DNA from 3 places in the Streptomyces sp. NPDC030245 genome. Region 3 is predicted to be linked to each of the others. Evidence: riboswitches for the same ligand, from Rfam matches in the RefSeq annotation. Region 3 holds a riboswitch; each other region holds the start of a gene.
The links. A riboswitch is a leader RNA that binds a small molecule or an ion and turns the genes downstream of it on or off. The one in region 3 is predicted to bind cyclic di-AMP.

Region 1: another riboswitch for cyclic di-AMP. It lies ahead of ACZ4Z4_RS09240 (M23 family metallopeptidase); the one in region 3 lies ahead of ACZ4Z4_RS32835 (M23 family metallopeptidase).
Region 2: another riboswitch for cyclic di-AMP. It lies ahead of ACZ4Z4_RS28815 (C40 family peptidase); the one in region 3 lies ahead of ACZ4Z4_RS32835 (M23 family metallopeptidase).

The regions. Positions count from the first base shown of each region.
Region 1 covers NZ_JBVICF010000003.1:148,983-152,250, reverse strand. Annotated here, with positions in the region: gene ACZ4Z4_RS09245 (GntR family transcriptional regulator) at 1-432, opposite strand, end outside; gene ACZ4Z4_RS09240 (M23 family metallopeptidase) at 649-1,461, opposite strand; cyclic di-AMP (ydaO/yuaA leader) riboswitch at 1,474-1,636, opposite strand; gene ACZ4Z4_RS09235 (M16 family metallopeptidase) at 1,832-3,217, opposite strand; gene ACZ4Z4_RS09230 (M16 family metallopeptidase) at 3,214-3,268, opposite strand, start outside.
Region 2 covers NZ_JBVICF010000011.1:318,536-321,803, forward strand. Annotated here, with positions in the region: gene pcrA (DNA helicase PcrA) at 1-1,573, opposite strand, end outside; cyclic di-AMP (ydaO/yuaA leader) riboswitch at 1,841-1,996, shown strand; gene ACZ4Z4_RS28815 (C40 family peptidase) at 2,005-3,231, shown strand.
Region 3 covers NZ_JBVICF010000014.1:243,497-246,764, reverse strand. Annotated here, with positions in the region: gene ACZ4Z4_RS32840 (aldo/keto reductase) at 1-426, opposite strand, end outside; gene ACZ4Z4_RS32835 (M23 family metallopeptidase) at 543-1,628, opposite strand; cyclic di-AMP (ydaO/yuaA leader) riboswitch at 1,640-1,787, opposite strand; gene ACZ4Z4_RS32830 (PP2C family protein-serine/threonine phosphatase) at 2,009-3,235, opposite strand.

The DNA.
Region 1 (3,268 bases), on a different contig from region 3:
GCTGAGGTTGGGGCTTCCGCAGGCCTGGGCGAGCGTCTCGTGGAACCAGCCGTCCAGGGAGCGCAGATCTTCCCCTGCGCCGCCCCGTGAGCGCTCCTGGCCCAGCCTGACGAGCCCGCGCAACACCTTCAGGTGCGCGTCGGTGCGGCGCTGCGCGGCGCGCGCCGCGGCGAGCGGTTCGAGCAGCGTCCTGACCTCCAGGAGGTCGGCGGCCTCCTGCTCCGTGGGCTCGGCGACGCAGGCGCCCGCGTGCCTGCGGGTGACGACGAAGCCCTCGGCCTCCAGCGTGCGCAGGGCCTCGCGCACGGGCACCCGGGAGACGCCGTAGCGGCGTGCGAGGAGTTCCTCGGTGAGCCGGCCGCCCCTTTCGTGGACACCGGCGACGATGTCGTCCCGAATGGCCGTGCATACCGAGTGCGCGGGAACGCGCATGACCGGACCTCCGCCTTAATCCCCGCGAAACGCGGTCGACCGACGCTCATTCAGTGACTCTATTGCAGGGCGTCGGAATTCCGACGGCGGGCCGGAATTCATGGATATCTTTTGGCCAAGGGTCGTGCGAGGGCCACGCGAAAGCCCCGGCTCGGATCGAGCCGGGGCTTTCGAAGCTGTACGGGCCGTGCGTGCCGTACGGGGGGCCGCCGTCCGTCAGACGTTGACGCCGTGCGAGCGGAGGTACGCGACGGGGTCGATGTCCGAGCCGTAGTCGGCGCCGGTGCGGGCCTCGAAGTGGAGGTGCGGGCCGCTGGAGTTGCCGGTGGAACCGGAGAGGCCGATCTGCTGGCCCGGGGTGACCGTCTGGCCCACGGTGACGCTGAGGGACGACATGTGGCCGTACTGGGTGTACGTGCCGTCGTTCATCTTGATGACCACGTTGTTGCCGTAGGCGCCGCCCCAGCCGGCCTCGACGACGGTGCCGGAGCCGACCGCGTGGACCGGGGTGCCGGACGCCGCGTGGAAGTCGACGCCGGTGTGGCTGCCGGAGGACCACATGGCGCCGCCGGTCTGGTAGCCCGTGGAGACGTACGAGCCGCTGATCGGGGAGACGTAGGCGTTCAGGCGCTTGCGCTCGGCCTCGCGGGAGGCGCGCTCCTTGGCCTCGCGGGCCTCGCGCTCCTTCTTGGCCTTCGCCTTGGCCTCGGCCTCGGCCTTCCGCTTCTCCTCGGCGGCCAGCTTCCTGGCGGCCTCTTCGGCCTTCTTCGCGGCGGCGGCGTCGTCGGCGGCCTCCTGCTGCGCCGCGGCCTGCGCGTCGATGCTCGCGGCGAGCGAGCCGCCCACGGATATCGCCTGGGTGAGGCCGGTGTGCTCCATGGCCGCCTCGTCGGGGGCGGCGAGCGCCGGGGCCGCGAGGCCGCCGATGACACCGGTGGTGGTGAGCGCCGCGACACCGGCGACGTTCGCGGTGGTACGCGTCAGGCGGCTCGGACGACGGTGCTTCCCGGTGGCACGGGTGAACGCCATGTGGCGGGTGTTCCTTTCCTTCCCTCTCGCCTACCGGGTTAGCTGACGGGTTCGGAGCAGGAAGGTCTCCTACGGATCCCTCGCCTCACGGCAAGGTGCCCGATTCACCCCAGGGGACATGTGGGTCCCCGGCTCCCCTGGCTCGCGCCGTACGGGGACTCGGCGATGACTGTCCGGTGCCGCGGATGCGGCGTACTGCGCGACGAACAGCCGGGTCGACGCTAAACGGGCCGCCTTCAATCGACAAACAGAAGTCGCTTTTTGTAGCGCACGCCACACGGCAGACAGGCAACCACCATATGAATTCGGACATATGAGGACCCCGGCACCTGAAGCGGTCACCGGGGTCCCGATATGTCCTGACCGTCACTCAGCTGGTGACGACATTCACTTCGCCGAGGCCGAGGGCCCTGACGGGCTCCTCGATCTGCGCGGCGTCCCCGACCAGGATCGTCACCAGCCGGTCCGCCGGGAAGGCGTTCACGACGGCGGCGGTGGCCTCCACGGTGCCGGTGGCGGCCAGCTGCCGGTACAGCTGCGCCTGGAAGTCGTCCGGCAGGTTCTGCTCGACCTGGTCGGCGAGGGTGGCCGCCACGGAGGCCGCCATCTCGTACTTGAGCGGGGCGACGCCCACCAGGTTCTGCACGGCCACGTCGCGCTCGGCGTCCGTGAGGCCCTCGGCGGCGAGGACGCGCAGGACCTTCCACAGGTCCTCCAGCGCAGGCCCCGTGTTCGGGGTGTCGACGGAGCCGCTGATGGCGAGCATCGCGGCGCCCGAGCCGTCCGGCGCCGAACGCAGGACCTGGCTGAACGCCCGTACGCCGTAGGTGTATCCCTTCTCCTCGCGCAGGACGCGGTCGAGACGCGAGGTGAGGGTGCCGCCCAGGCAGTACGTGCCGAGGACCTGGGCCGGCCAGACGCGGTCGTGCCGGTCGGCGCCGATGCGGCCGATCAGCAGCTGCGTCTGGACCGCTCCGGGGCGGTCCACGATGACGACGCGGCCGCGGTCGTCGGCGGTCACCGGCGGCACCGGGCGCGGCTCGCCCGGGGAGCCCGTCCAGGCGCCCACCGTGTCCGCGAGGACGGCGTCCAGGTCGGTCCCCGTCAGGTCGCCGACCACGACGAGGGTGGCCGTGGCGGGGCGGACGTGCTTCTCGTAGAAGGCGCGCACCGCCGCCGAGTCGATGGCCGCGACCGTCTCCTCGGTGCCCTGGCGGGGGCGCGACATGCGCGAGGTCGCGGGGAAGAGCTCCTTGGAGAGCTCCTTGGCGGCGCGGCGCGCCGGGTTGGCGGCCTCGTGCGGGATCTCGTCGAGGCGGTTGCGGACGAGCCGCTCGATCTCGCCGTCCGCGAAGGCGGGGGCCCGCAGGGCGTCGGCGAGCAGGCCGAGCGCCTTCGGCAGCCGGGAGACCGGGACCTCCAGGGAGACGCGTACGCCGGGGTGGTCGGCGTGCGCGTCCATGGTGGCGCCGCAGCGGTCGAGCTCGGCGGCGAACTCCTCGGCGGAGTGCTTGTCGGTGCCTTCGTTGAAGGCCCTCGCCATGATCGTGGCGACACCGTCGAGGCCCTCGGGCTCGGCGTCCAGGGGCGCTTCGAGGTTGATCTCGACGGCGACGACCTGCTGGCCCGGGCGGTCGCAGCGCAGCACGGTGAGGCCGTTGGGCAGCGTGCCGCGCTCGGGCGCCGGGAAGGCCCAGGGCTTGGCGGGGCCCGCCTGGGGCTGGGGGTGGAACTGCATCGTCGCGGCCTCGGTCACTTCGCCGCCTCCTCTTCTTCCTCAGCGGCCTCTGCGCCCTCGTCGGCGGCA
Region 2 (3,268 bases), on a different contig from region 3:
AGCGGGCCGCCATTCCGTACGCCTCGTCGACGCGGCGCAGGGCCTGCGGGAAGGAGATCTTCTCGCGCTGCGAGAGCGCGTCGATCATGGCTTCGGCGCGGTCACCGATGCCCCTCTTCGGCACGTTCAGGATGCGGCGCAGCGGGACCGCGTCCTCGGGGTTGGCGAGAACGCGCAGGTAGGCCAGCACATCGCGGACCTCCTTGCGCTCGTAGAAGCGGACGCCGCCGACGACCTTGTAGGGCAGGCCGACGCGGATGAAGATCTCTTCGAAGACACGGGACTGGGCGTTCGTCCGGTAGAAGATCGCGACGTCGCCGGCCTTGGCCTCGCCCGCGTCGGTGAGGCGGTCGATCTCGTCGGCGACGAACTGGGCCTCGTCGTGCTCGGTGTCGGCGACGTATCCGGTGATGCGTGCGCCCTCGCCCTGGTTGGTCCAGAGGTTCTTGGGGCGGCGGCTCTCGTTCCGCTCGATGACCGCGTTGGCGGCGGTCAGGATCGTCTGCGTGGAGCGGTAGTTCTGCTCCAGGAGGATCGTCGTCGCGTCGGTGTAGTCCTCCTCGAACTGGAGGATGTTGCGGATCGTGGCGCCGCGGAAGGCGTAGATGGACTGGTCGGCGTCGCCCACCACGCACAGCTCCGCCGGGTCGTCCCCCTCGCCTCCGGAGGGGCCGACCAGCTCGCGCACCAGCGCGTACTGCGCGTGGTTCGTGTCCTGGTACTCGTCCACCATGACGTGCCGGAAACGGCGCCTGTAGTGCTCGGCGACGTCCGGGAAGGCGCGCAGCAGGTGGACCGTCGTCATGATCAGGTCGTCGAAGTCCAGCGCGTTCGCCTCGCGGAGGCGCGACTGGTACATGGCGTAGGCCTGGGCGAGGGTCTTCTCGAAGCCGTCGGCAGCCTGACCTGCGAAGTCCTCTTCGTCAATCAGCTCGTTCTTCAGGTTCGAGATCTTGGCGCTGAACGACTTCGGCGGGAACTTCTTCGGGTCGAGGTCCAGGTCGCGGCAGACCAGGGCCATGAGGCGCTTGGAGTCCGCGGCGTCGTAGATCGAGAAGGAGGAGGTGAAGCCCAGCTTCTTGTACTCGCGGCGGAGGATGCGGACGCAGGCGCTGTGGAAGGTGGACACCCACATCGCGTTCGCCCGGGGGCCGACGAGCTGCTCGACGCGCTCCTTCATCTCGCCCGCGGCCTTGTTCGTGAAGGTGATCGCGAGGATCTGGCCGGGGTGCACGCCGCGCTCGGCGAGGAGGTACGCGATGCGGTGGGTCAGCACACGGGTCTTGCCGGAGCCGGCGCCGGCCACGATGAGCAGGGGGGAGCCGGCGTGCACGACGGCCGCGCGCTGGTTCTCGTTCAGCCCGTCGAGGAGCGACGCCGGGTCGATGACCGGGCGCGGGGCGCCGTCGCGGTAGTGCGACTCCCGGGTCATGGGCGCGTCGAACTTCCCGTCGAACAAATCGTCCGGAATGGGCTCCGGAGCGCTGTCCTCGGGCGGCGGCGGAGGCGCTTCGTCCGCGGCCCGGGAGGGCTGCAGGTCCGCCAGGAAGCTGTCATCAAAGAGGCTGCTCATCGCCTCCCGAGTCTAGGCGGCCCCACTGACAACCCGCTGCGGTTCCGGACACACCCCGGCCTTCCTACGCCTCTTCCTACGCCGCGCTCGCACGCGATCACACTCCGCTACGCCTCCACCCCCTCGCCGCCCTGCCCGCATCAAGGGCCTCGTAAAGTCACGAAAATGTATCGGGCATATCGAACATCAACCTTCACAGGAGTGACACGGGTTGGCTAGCGTGCCCGGCGGGCCACTCGCCCCCCACCGGCGAACCCCGCCGGGAACGGGTGGCCTCCGCCGAGTCCGACGTGTTCGGAGCCGGGGACCCACCAGAACCTTGGGGTGAATCGGTCCCGTACGAAGTACGGGACTGTAGGGCAGCCTTCCGAACCACCCGCCCGAACCCGACAGCTAACCCGGTAGGCGGTCTACGGAAGGAGTCGCCTCCCTTGGCGTCGCACCGCAAGCCGCGGACCCGTACAACCGGCATACGCACGGCCCCCGCCATCGGCATCACGACGGCAGCCCTCACCTCCGTCGCCCTCCTGGCACAGAGCGCGCAGGCGGCGCCCTCCGCGCCGACGAAGCCCAGCCTCGAAGAGGTCCAGAAGAAGGTCGACGAGCTCTACCAGCAGGCCGGCGTGGCCACCCAGAAGTACAACTCGGTCAAGGAGCGCACCGACAAGCAGCGCAAGAAGGTCGACCGCCTGCTCGACGACGTGGCCAGGCGCACGGATGAGCTGAACGACGCACGCGAGGAGCTGGGCTCGTTCGCCGCTGCCCAGTACCGCACGGGTGCCGTCTCGGAGACGGCCGCGATGATGCTCGCCGACGACCCGCAGGGCTACTTCGACCAGAACCACCTGGCGGACCGGCTGACCTCGCGGCAGAAGAAGGCGGTCGACGACTACCAGGCGCAGCAGGCGTCGGCGACCGAGCAGCGTACGAAGGCCGCGAAGAGCCTCAAGACGCTGAGCGACTCCCGGGACGACCTCAGGACGAGCAAGCGGACCGTCCAGAAGAAGCTGGGCGACGCGCGTGAGCTCCTTTCGAAGCTGACCGCCGAGGAGAAGGCGCGGCTCGCGGAGATCGAGCGGAAGAAGAAGCAGGAGGCCAAGCGCAAGGCCGAGAAGCTGGCCCGCGAGCAGGCCGCGGAGGCGGAGCGCGAGCGGAAGGCCGAGGAGGCGGCGCAGCGGGAGAAGGAGCGGGAGGCCGACCAGGGCTCTGGTTCCGGATCCGGCTCCGGTTCTGGTTCTGGTTCCGACGCGGGCTCGGGTTCGGACTCCGGTTCCGGCTCCGGCTCCGGAAGCACCGACGGCAGCTACGCCACCAAGGCCGCGAAGGTCATCGATTTTGCGGAGGGTCAGATCGGCAAGCCGTACGTCTGGGGCGCCACCGGCCCCGACTCCTACGACTGCTCCGGACTCACCCAGGACGCCTGGAAGGCCGCGGGGATCTCCCTGCCGCGCACCACATGGGACCAGGTCAAGGTCGGCACGACCGTGAAGACCGCCGATGCCAAGCCGGGTGACCTTGTGTTCTTCTACGACGACATCAGTCACGTGGGGATCTACATCGGCAACGGCAAGATGATCCACGCCCCGAAGCCGGGCGCGAACGTCCGCGTCGAGTCGATCTATTACATGCCGATCCACAGCGTGGTACGCCCCGCTTGAGAACGAAGGCCCCTCGCAGCAGCGAGACGCCCCCTCT
Region 3 (3,268 bases):
CTCGTCGAGCGTGCCGATGATCTCCTCGACCGGGACCGAAGGATCGTCGTAGTGGGTGTAGTAGAGGTCGATGTAATCGGTGCCGAGGCGGCGCAGCGAGGCGTCGACCGCGCCCTTGACGTTGGCCGCGGAGAGGCCCTTGTACTCGGGGTGCGCGCTCACCTTGGTGGCGATGACGACGTCGGAGCGGTTGCCGCGCTCGGCCAGCCACTCGCCGATGAGGGTCTCGGACTCGCCGCCCCGGTTGCCCTCCGCCCACGCCGAGTAGACGTCGGCGGTGTCGATGAAGTTGCCGCCGGCCGCGGTGTAGGCGTCGAGGACGTCGAAGGACGCCGTCCGGTCCGCGGTCCAGCCGAAGACGTTGCCGCCGAGGGAGAGCGGGAAGACCTCGAGGTCGGAGGAGCCAAGCTGGCGAAGAGAAGTCATACGTTCTCCAACACCACCACCGGAAACACCATTCCGTTCCCGGGACCGGCAGCCCTGGCGTCGGGGGGTTGTCGCCAGGACCGCCGGAGTCTTTCAGAGGGGTCAGGCACAGGCTCTCAGGGGTTCAGGCCCTTGCTCTGAAGCCAGCCGAGCGGGTCGATCCCGGAGCCGCCGGGCGTGTGGACCTCCATGTGGAGGTGGGGACCGGTGACGTTGCCGGTCGCGCCGACGCGGCCGATGACGTCGCCCGTGCTGACCTTCTGACCCGCGCTCACGTTGAGCGAGGACTGGTGGCAGTACCAGACCTCCGTGCCGTCCTCCAGTTCGAGCACGGTGCGGTAGCCGTAGGCGCCCGCCCAGCCGGCCTCCTTGATGGTGCCGGTGTGCACGGCCTTGAGCGGGGTACCCGTGGGAGCGGCGAAGTCCAGACCGGTGTGGTGCCCGGAGGACCACATGGAACCGGCGTCACCGAAGTGCGACGTGAGGGTGTACGAGGAGGTGGGCAGGGCGTAGCTCTTGGCGAGCTTGGCGCGGCGCTCGGCCTCGGCCTTCGCCTTGCGGGCCTCCTCCTCCTTCTTCTTCTTGGCCGCGGCCTTGGCGTCCGCCGCCTTCTCGGCCGCCTTCTGCTGCTCGGCGGCCTCTTCGGCGGCCTTCTTGACCGCGGCTTCCTCGGCGGCCGTGCGCACGGCGGTGTCCGCCTGCTCCTGCTGGTTCTCGGCCTGCTGCATGATGCGGGCGCGCAGCGCCTCGCCCGCGTCGGTGGTGCCCTGCTCGGCGTCGCCCGCGCCGACCCCGGCTGCGGTGAGCGGAGCGGCGGCCGCGGCCGTGGTCGTCTCCGGCGCGTCGTCGGACATCAGCGCGCCGACGCCCGGCAGGGACTCGGCAGCCGGCAGCGAGTCCGCGACGGCACCCACGCCCGGCAGGTCGGGCAGGGATATGGCGACCGGCGGCTTGCCGTCCTGCGCGGTGGCGATGCCGCCCGCACCGACGGCGGCGATGACGCCCACGCCGAGCACGGTGGAGCTGCGGGCGAGTCCGCCGCCGCTCTTCTTGTGCACGCGGTGCCGGCCGCGGACGGGGCGGACGGACTCCTCGGTGGGGTTCCACTCCTCGGAGGAGGCGAGGGGGCCCTCGTCGTACGCGCCGAAGTCGTCGTCATTCGGAACGTACACGGCTCGGGGGGCAGGCCGGTTGGACGCCACTGGGGCGCGCTCCTTTCCTTCCTTCTCGCCTACCGGGTTAGCTGACGGGTTCGGAGCAGGAAGGTCTCCTACGAGCACCTGGCACGGAGGCACAGCTGCCCGATTCACCCCAAGTTGGTGGTTCCCCGGCTCCCTTGCGGGATTAGGCGCGTGCGCGCGGAGCCGCCTCGAGTGACGGCTGGGACGACCGCGCTGCGTTATCGAACGTTAATAGACAGGGGGTCCGTATTCCAAGCCGTTCCGGTTGATCGTTAACGCTCATCGGCCGTACGTACCGGGACACGAAGGTGCGGACCGGGGCGAGTTGACCCCCGGTCTTCAAACACCGGAGCTTTACATTTTCTTGACAGTGTGTCAGTCGTTATGCGGAGCGGTGTACTTCAGTCACCGGCGGTGACCTCCGCATCGCCGGCCGCGGGCCGCCGCACCGCGAGCAGCGCCATGTCGTCCGTCATGGCGCCCCCGGTGTGCCGCCGCACCTCCCCCGCGAGGGCGGCGAGCAGCGCGTGCGGGCCGCCCCGGCCCGGGAAGATCCGCCCGCCGAGCCGCGCCGCGGGATCGTAGAACTCCCCCGCCGCGTCGCGCGCCTCCGACAGGCCGTCGGTGTAGAAGAGCAGCGTCGCGCCGGGCGGGAACTCCGACTCGTCCGCCCGGTCCGGCCAGACCCCCAGGTCGCCCATGCCGAGCGGCAGCGCGGGTTCGCTCGGCGACATGACGCACAGCCGCCCGTCGCCGCGCAGCAGCAGCGGCGGCGGGTGCCCGCGGTTGATCAGGCGTACGGAACCCTCGGCGTGCCGGATCTCCGCGAGGACGGCGGTGGTGAACCCCTCGAACGCGTCCAGTCCGTCGCGCCGGGTGCCCTCGCGCGCCAGCGCCCGCTCCAGTCGCTGTGCCACCGCCTCCAGGGTGGCCTCCTGCTCGGCGGCCTCCCGGAAGGCGCCGATGACGACGGCGACCGCCGCGACCGCGCCCATGCCCTTTCCGCGTACGTCGCCGACGATGAGCCGCACGCCGTGCGGGGTGTCCTGCACCGCGTACAGATCCCCTCCGATGAACGCGTCGGCCTGCGCCGCCTCGTACCGTGCCGCGATGTCCAGGCCGCCGATGCGCGGATCCGGCGCGGGCAGCACAGCGCGCTGGGTGGCCTCGGAGATGGAACGGGCGATGGCGAGCCGGTCGTTGCCGCGGCGCACGACACGGTTGATCACGATCGCGAGGGCGGCGACGGTCGCCACGGTGACCACTTCGGTGACGGTCTCGACATGGCTGCTGACGCTGTTGCCGTAGTGCAGGAAGAGGACGGCGCCGGTGGCCGCCACGCCGGTCAGGACGGTGCTGAGCAGGGAGTAGAAGGGAGCGGCGATCAGCGGGGCCGCCGTGAAGAGCGGAGCGGCGGTGAACTCCGGCGGGGTCGCGATGTCGTAGCCGGCACCGACGATGAGCAGCAGGAGGGGCAGAACCCGCACGAAGGCACGCTCGGTCCCGCTGGCCCCCCTGGCTTCCCTGGCCCCCCTGGCCCCCCTGTCGCCGGGTACTCCTCGCTGCCCCACCGCTTGTCTCCCGCCGACTCCGCGCCCATCACCGCGCTCCACCCAGGGTTCCCGCAGCGGGGTGGGGGTGCGACCTGGTGGGGGCCGGTC